Regions from separate parts of the Colwellia sp. SU-HH00943 genome, predicted to be linked through region 1. Evidence: riboswitches for the same ligand, from Rfam matches in the RefSeq annotation. Region 1 holds a riboswitch; the other holds the start of a gene.

Region 1 (4,417 bases):
GCCCATGTAAATCAAAGTACTGTTCACTCGCTTGTGATTGACGAAGCAAAGCCACAGGGAATGGCTGATCAGTTATTGCCGGACGAATAAGGTGATTAATACCCGCAGCTAACACGAGTTGCTCTTGTTGGTAATTCATTTTTTTATCTACAACTGGCACCACATAATAGCCACATTCTGCTACTGCAAAGCGACCTAACTCAAGCCATAGCTCTTCAACGCCAGCTTGTGCTTTTATATCTGCTAGATCGGTAATAATTTGCTGCCATGACAAGGTGCTTCCTTCATCAAGGTAATCAATACCTAAGCCACCACCTAAATCAAGAACCTTCAAATCCATACCGATACTGCTGGCTAATTGCGTCAGAGGTGCAACCATTTGTCCCCAGAGTGAATACATTTTTTCATTGCTGAGCATGTTCCCCCATTGAAAAATATGTAAGCCACAAATATCTAATTTTGGATAATCGCTCACTTGCACACTTTGCCATTCTTCAACAGACAAACCAAAGGGCGTTAAGCTATTACCGCCTAATGGATTTTTCTCACCATCAGGCCACTGTAACTGCACTCTTAAAAGTACCGTTGGTTTGATATCGACATTTTGCTCAATAACCACTTCATTTAACCAAGTTAATTGATTAAGGCTTTCTACCACAAACGTTTGCACCCCTTGTTTTACAAAAGCACTTAGTTGTTTTTTTGATTTGGCGGGGCCGGTATTAAGAACACGTTCAGGGCTAATACCTTGGGCTAGCACTTGTGCTAATTCACCTGAGCTAGCAACATCAAAATCAAAACCTTCACTATCAAGGGTTTGAATTACTTTTGACAATGGATTCGCTTTTACCGCGAACCAAAGCTTGATCACATCTTGTTGCTGTAATTGAGCAAGATGTTGCTTTAAAGCATCAAGTTGATAAACAAAATAACCTTGCTCATCTTCTGGCGATTGATGAGCAAGCAAACTTTTTTCAATTCGGGTGTCAAACCAAGTGGGTCTTGTGGTCATAATGATTAATTAATTCGGTAATATAAATACAATTTACAAGGTTACTTGCTGCCTGACTATCGTCAGGCAGCAAAATAATAAGTTATCGAAGGATGCTTTCCAGCTCGAGTGATGCATCACTTTGCTCATCACGATACTTAACGATAAGTGCACATGCCATGTTTAAACCTTGCTCTTTCGCCCACTCGCCTTTTACTGGACGAGTTCCCGGAACAACAACAGCACGCTCAGGAATTTCAGCTCCTTTTTCGCGCATCTCTTGATTAACACAATCATAAACAGGTACTGATTTTGATAAAGTAACACCCGGTGCTAATACCGCGCCTTTTTTAACAACAATGCCTTCTACAATAACAACACCAGCACTTAAAAAAGCATCATCTTCAATGATAACTGGACTCGCGCCAATTGGCTCTAATACACCACCAATTTGTACTGCCGCTGATACGTGAACATTCTTACCAACTTGTGCACAAGAGCCAATCAACGCATGGCTATCAACCATAGTACCGCTATCAACATAAGCACCAACATTAATATAGGCTGGTGGCATGATGATCACGCCCTGTGCAACATGAGCGCCAGCGCGTACTGATGAGCCACCAGGTACTAAACGCACACCGTCTTCTGGTGTAAATTGACGAGCTGGTAAATTGTCTTTATCAACAAACCCTTGGTAGTTATCACCAAAACTTACATTAACGCCCGCTTTAAAAGCCGCTAAAATGCCTTGTTTCACTTCAACATTGGCGTGCCAATTGCCGTTTTCATCTTGATTTGCAGCACGTAGAGTGCCGGCTTCTAACTGTGCGATTACATCTTGCCAGTTCATGCGATATTCCTATTTTCAACTGTAGTATTAAAAGAAGTTTGATTAGCTTGTGCTAACCATTGATTAATTTGTTCATCTAAGGCCAATAGCTCTGTGCTGTCTGTTAACTCTAAATGCGTTAATGGCGGGCGAAGGATTGCTGTAGTAATATTTTTTTGCTGCTGCATCAATACTTTAACAGGTATAGGATTAGCAACACTAAACAGCGCCTCAACCGCATTATTCCATAACGGGAACATAGTTTCTGTTTGCTCCGCTAGGCATAAATGTACATAAGTGTTTGTCGCTTCAGGCCATGCATTAGCACACACCGAAACTAAGCCTTTAGCGCCTGCAGGCACTAAATAAGGCAACATGGCATCTTCGCCACTGTATAAGGTGATATCTGGGCAGTATTGGCGATAACTTAAAAACTTATTCAGATCGCCGCTTGCTTCCTTCATTGCCCAACAATTTGGATGGTTTTGTATATTCTGCACCGTAGTTATAGGTATTTCTACACCACTTCTCGACGGTACGTTATATAACATACAAGGAAATTTTGAAGCATCTAATAAAGTATTAAACCATTGTGTTTGTCCAACAACACCTGGTTTTGCGTAAATTGGTGTTGCCAATAAATAAGCATCAATAGCTAAATTGTTACAGCGATTAACCCACTGAGTTTGCTCAGCTAAATTATAACCACCTACAGCAACCATAATAGGTGTATTAAGTGCCAATTCACAAACAAACTCAACAATGTTGATTTGCTCATCTGTGGTTAACGCTAAACCTTCGCCGGTACTGCCTAATAATAAAATGCCATTGCCCGCTTTTGCTTGTGCAATCGCGATACGTTTTAGACTGTCATAATCTACTTGATCATTGTCAAGAAAAGGCGTGACTAACGCTGTCCACAATGGGTAAGCATCAAGCTCGGTTTCAGCGCGACTTTGGTGAGATACATTTATAGGGTGTTGTAGATTCATTGTTCACGAACTCATTATTTAGCGCTATCTATTAGCAACTTAGTTCGGAGAACTTACAGGCGTTTACATGAGGCGAGAATAAACACATTGCTGTATTTACTGGCTTTTATGCAAAGGCCAGAAGCTCTCCACTCAATTATTCACTCAACTTTACTGAGCTTATAATAGTGACAGTCGTTGGGATTCAGCCCACTCTTATTAGTTTTGACTCTATTAAGAAAACGACCGATAAATACCTCATCAAATAAGTATTTATCTCGGCGTTAATCCCCCTCATTACCATTAACAAAGTTTGATCTTTGTGTGAAAAAAATATCAACTGATTGATATGGCCACAATGGTAACTACCTGGTTAACGCTCCTCTTCTGACCCCTTTAAAATTTAATGATTTTCAACAATCACCAAATTGGAATTAGGGACATGGCTATTTAAGCATTTTTCCCGCTTTAGAGTCAATGCTCTTTTCTTAGAAATAAGGCTTTAAAGGATAATAATAGCCATCAATATTTGCATAACGTAGAATAGCAACTTCTAAGCGTTACTAATGTTTCTACTTTTATATGTCTATATCAAAATCAGCGTTAACTAATATCAGCCAAGTTTTATTGCGTAATAGCGAGTTATTAACAGCCAAAACCCCATTATTTGTTAATTTAGTCAATGATAGCTTTATTGATAGTTATATGGCAGAAAACCCTGAAGCGCGTATTAGCTGCTACAACACAAATTATATTGATTACGTCGCTATTAAAAGTAGCTATAAATCCACTATAGAAACTAGTTTTACTTGTGAATATCAAACAAAGATAAAGCATGATTTAGTGATCATAAATTTCCCCAAAAGTAAGGATGAACTCGCTTTTACCTTGGCTATGCTCGCCCCTTATTTAACTACTGATGCAAAAATACTACTGGTAGGTGAGAAAAAAAGCGGCATTCAATCAACGCCAAAACTGACCAAACACTTTTTAAGTAACTGTCAGAAAATAGATGCTGCCCGCCATTGCTTGTTATTTGCAGGCACAGTAAACCAAGCTTGTTTAAGTCAGCCATTTACACTAGAAGATTGGTTTAAGCATTATCAACTAACAATCGATAATATTGAACTCACTATAGCTTCATTACCCGGTGTTTTCAGTCAGAAGAAACTTGATACTGGTACAGCAATATTGTTAAAGCATTTGCCTGAACATATGCAAGGTAAGGTTTTAGATTTTGGCTGTGGTGCCGGCGTAATTAGTTGCTTTATTGGTAAGAAATTCCCCGAGACAGAATTATCATTACTCGATGTTAGTGCGTTAGCTATTGCATCATCAAAGCAAACGCTTTCACTTAACCAGTTATCCGGCCACGTTTTTGCTTCAAATAGTTTATCAATGCTAACGGGAGAGTTTCAGCATATTGTTTCTAACCCTCCGTTTCACCAAGGCACAAAAACAAGCTACCAAGCCACTGAAGATTTTCTTCGTGGTATCAATACTCATATGAACAATAATGCGGATATTACCGTGGTTGCCAATAGCTTTTTACAGTATCTTCCAATTATGACACAACATATAGGATCGACTAAAACACTTACCAACCAGCAAGGGTTTAATATT
Region 2 (4,417 bases), on a different contig from region 1:
TGAACAAGGTGAACGTTTTAAAACATCACCTATAATTGCCGAATTAGATGATTTACCCTTACTTGAGCATAGTGTTGATGTTTGCTTGTTGAGCCACACTTTGGAGTTTTCATTAGATCCTCACCATGTGATTCGAGAAGCAAATCGTGTTCTTATCCCTAATGGTTATCTCGTTATAACAGGCTTTAACCCTTTTTCATTAGCGGGCTTAAATCGCATTATTCCCTATCGTAGAAAACAAACTCCTTGGAATGAGCATTTTTTTTCACCTATGCGAGTTAAAGACTGGTTACATTTAATGGGGTTTGAAATTATTAGTGATGAGCGTTGTTTATATAGCTCTCTTGTTGGAAAGGTAAGCGAACATGGATTAGCTAAGGGCTGGCGAAAGTTTGCCAGTAATTATTTAACCAGTTTAGGGTCTGTTTATACTATTATTGCTAAGAAAAGAGTATTACCATTAACACCGATAAAACCTAAGTGGCAGATCCGAGCTAAATTTAACCCGGTAAAAGTACCCTCAATGAACATAAATTCTAGCAATAAAACTCATGCCTCAGCTAAAACAAAATAACCAGAAAGAAACTTCATCATGCAACGTATTGAACTTGAAAAGTATCTACAAGAAATATTAAAACCCGAACAAATAAAAGATTACGCACCTAACGGCCTTCAGATACAAGGGCGAGAAAGCATCAATAAAGTCATTACGGGTGTTACAGCATCACAAGCATTGATTGAAAAAGCCATTGAAGCACAAGCTGACGCTATTATTGTTCACCATGGTTATTTTTGGAAAAATGAGTCTTACGTTATTCGAGGCATGAAACATAAGCGTATCAAGGCGTTACTTGACAATAACATTAATTTATTTGCTTATCATTTGCCGTTAGATATACACCCTCAACTAGGTAATAATGCCCAGCTTGCTAACTTACTTAGTATTAATGTCACTGGCCCGCTAGAGTTAGCAAACCCACTTAGTGTAGCTATTCAAGGAGAATTACCGCAGGCAGTGACAGCTAGTGAATTAACTCAGCGTATTGATAAACAACTTAATCGTGCTTGTTTACACATTGCGCCAGCTTCAAATAAAAAAATTAAGACAATTGCTTGGTGTACTGGTGGTGGTCAGGATTATATCGAACTTGCGGCAGAGCAAGGGATTGATGCCTTTATTTCTGGTGAAGTTTCAGAAAAAACCACCCATATTGCTCATGAAATGGATATTCACTTTTTTGCCGCAGGACATCATGCAACAGAGCGCTATGGCGTTAAAGCATTAGGTGAGTTTATTGCGCATGAACAAGGGCTTGATGTTCAATTTATAGATATTGATAATCCGGTATAGCAGTCAAGCTAAGTAATCAAGCAAAGTAACCAAGCAAAGTAAGTAAATAAGCAACTAACCAATCCCAAAATACATACAAGGTGATTATTCCAATTATAAACTTACTAGTGTTTTAAGCCATTGAACAAACCGGCCAAGACTTTCATACCAAGCAATGGTTGTTTGTTGTAGCTTACTACTGCTGGGCACATAGTATCGCCACGTTTTTTCATTATCTTGGTTTTTTACCCAATAACCAGTAGGTGCAGGAATCGGGTTAATGCCATGCTGTTGAAAATATTTCATGGCTCTTGGCATATGATCTGCGTTAGTGACCAAAACGACATGTGAGCCTTGTACTCGAGGGCTGATTAATGCCGCTTCCTCTTCAGTATCTTTAGGGAAGTTCTCAGTGATAATTTTCTGCTCGGGTATACCTAAAAGTACCAGTGATTGCTTCATTTTTTCTGCATTGGAGCTAGTATCAGTATTGTGATGGCCAGAAGTGATTATTCTTGCTTCTGGGTGCTTGTTATAGACTCTTATTGCTTCAACTAATCTCTGTAGAGAGTTGTTACTTAATTGACTGGTTACCGGGAGAGCAGCATTAGCGGTGTGCCAGCCTCCTAAAACAATAATATAATCAACAGGCTTGTCGGAGAGTGTAAATGCCTCATAGTTATCTTCAATGCTAAGCATAAACTTATCTGAGACTATCGGCATGGAAGAAACAAATAATAATAAAAAAGCACTAAGTAGGCATTTGAAGCTTGAGCTAGGGCGATTCTTAAAAAATAAAAGAGCCAAAATTAATAAAATTAGCACAATATTCATCGGCATAATAAACACTGAAATAATTTTTTTAAGGAGAAATAAATCCATTCAATTGAATAACACTAGTTGCTAGTTATTTATCACTATAACAAAAATTGCCTGTTGATAAATATAAATAAAAACTGCTTAGACGTCTAAAAGTCTATTGCATTTATTTATCGTTTAGGGTTTAATAGAGTAGTTGCTCAAATATGAATTTAATTACATCATTTGATTAACACCAGAAGAGGAGCAATAACTAGGTAGATAACGTTGTACCCTAAAGGTATTAGGAACCACATTCCGATAACGTTATTGAGGGAGTTTATTGCCGAGAGTATTAATATTGTGGCTATTATTACTCGGTCACTAAGGCTGAATCCTTAGGACTGTCACCTGATTTAATTGCCTATAAAGGCTAAGGTGGAGAGCTTCTGGCTGAAAAAGTTAGCTTTGCGCGTATTTTCATTAGTAAATTCGTTAGCCTACCCAACTGTTCAGTCATGCTCTTCCTGTATTAATTTAGCAAATGATTTTTTTGTCATAAAATTCATAGTGCTTAGGAAGAATAACCATGTTTAACAAAGAATTATCTCAATCTGATACTCATATCACTGTCGCAAAATTCGGTGGTACAAGTGTTGCCGATTATCAAGCTATGTTGCGCTGTGCGCAAATCATAAAAAATGATAAAACGAATCGCCTCGTTGTTGTTTCTGCCAGCGCCGGTGTGACAAATTTTTTAGTACGTTTAAGCCAAGAAAACATATCCGTAACTGAGCAAGCTGAAATAATTGATAATATTCGCGCAATTCAACTTAATATTACTCAGTATTTATCTGAGCAAGTTGAACAAGAATTAAATAGTGAAATTGAAACCTTAATTGACGGGCTTGCTAGTATTGCTTTAGCACAATCACAGCAATATAGCGTAAAACAAGCTGATGCTATTCTTGCTTACGGTGAGCAATTAAGCTCTCGTATTTTTGCCAAAGTACTCCAATCTGTTGGTGTTGATGGTGCCTATTTTAATGTTCAGCAAGTGATGAAAACCAATAGTTTATATGGTAAAGCTGTAGTTGATATTGAGCAATTATCACATAACTGTGCATCTATACTACTGCCAAAATTATCTCAGCAAGTGCTAGTAACACAAGGGTTTATCGGTCAAGATGGCTTAGGTGAAACTACCACATTAGGTCGTGGCGGCTCTGATTATAGTGCCGCTTTACTTGCTGAAGCCGTAGCAGCGAGTAACCTTGCAATTTGGACTGATGTGGTGGGAATTTTTACCACTGATCCTCGCATCACTGAACAAGCTCGTGCAATTAAAGAAATAAGCTTTGGTGAAGCGGCTGAAATGGCAACCTTTGGTGCTAAAATATTGCATCCAGCGACACTTATTCCTGCTATGCGTCAAAATATTCCTGTTTTTGTCGGTTCGAGTAAAGAGCCGGAGAAAGGTGGTACGCAAATTAAACAGACTGTGGAGTCAAATCCAACTTATCGCTCTATAGCACTTCGTAGAGAGCAAACGTTAGTGACTGTAAAAAGCCCCGCTATGTTACATGCCAGTGGCTTCTTAGCGAAAGTTTTTTCGATCTTAGCAAAGCATGAGTTAAGTATAGATTTGATCACCACAAGTGAAATCAGTGTTGCGTTAACGTTTGATAATCCAAGCGGCTCAACACAGGCCTTATTAACAACAACCGTTGTACAAGAATTAGAGCAATTGTGTGAAGTAAGTGTTGAGCATGGTTTATCACTTGTTGCTGTGATTGGTAACGGCTTAGATTCTGCTAAAGGTATTGGACAAAGTATTTTTCAAACCATTAATGACACTAATATTCGTTTAATTTGTCATGGTGCTAGTGCTAATAATTTATGCTTTTTAGTGGCTGAGCAAGATGCAAATAATGTTGTAGAAAAGCTTCATTCTGAGTTGTTTGCTTAAGTCATACTTTATCGATTAGACATGGTGGTAAGCAGGCTATCTAATTGATTATTTAATGCTTGCAGTTCATCAATCGACATTCCTGTCACAGAAAACATTTGTGCAGGAATGTCTTTAGCTTTAGCTTTTAACTGACAACCTGCTTCAGTTAATTTTATTTCAACGCTGCGCTCATCTTCATCATTACGTTCTCGATTCAGTAGCCCAAGTTTTTCTAATCGCTTTAGTAAGGGCGATAAAGTCCCTGAATCTAAATCTAATTTGTTCCCTATACCTTTCACTGAAATCCTTGATTGGGTATTGTTCGTTTCCCAAAGCAC

Evidence for each region. A riboswitch is a leader RNA that binds a small molecule or an ion and turns the genes downstream of it on or off. The one in region 1 is predicted to bind lysine.
Region 2: linked by a shared signal. The riboswitch ahead of lysC (lysine-sensitive aspartokinase 3) and the one ahead of dapA (4-hydroxy-tetrahydrodipicolinate synthase) in region 1 are both predicted to bind lysine.

Annotation. Positions count from the first base shown of each region.
Region 1 is NZ_BAAJLW010000004.1:72,860-77,276, forward strand. It holds gene AC27GZ_RS12010 (PLP-dependent decarboxylase) at 1-1,012, opposite strand, end outside; gene AC27GZ_RS12015 (2,3,4,5-tetrahydropyridine-2,6-dicarboxylate N-succinyltransferase) at 1,095-1,844, opposite strand; gene dapA (4-hydroxy-tetrahydrodipicolinate synthase) at 1,841-2,815, opposite strand; lysine riboswitch at 2,929-3,189, opposite strand; gene AC27GZ_RS12025 (methyltransferase) at 3,377-4,417, shown strand, end outside.
Region 2 is NZ_BAAJLW010000003.1:148,726-153,142, forward strand. It holds gene AC27GZ_RS09190 (class I SAM-dependent methyltransferase) at 1-574, shown strand, start outside; gene AC27GZ_RS09195 (Nif3-like dinuclear metal center hexameric protein) at 593-1,351, shown strand; gene AC27GZ_RS09200 (ElyC/SanA/YdcF family protein) at 1,445-2,029, opposite strand; lysine riboswitch at 2,381-2,585, shown strand; gene lysC (lysine-sensitive aspartokinase 3) at 2,718-4,097, shown strand; gene AC27GZ_RS09210 (MarR family winged helix-turn-helix transcriptional regulator) at 4,106-4,417, opposite strand, start outside.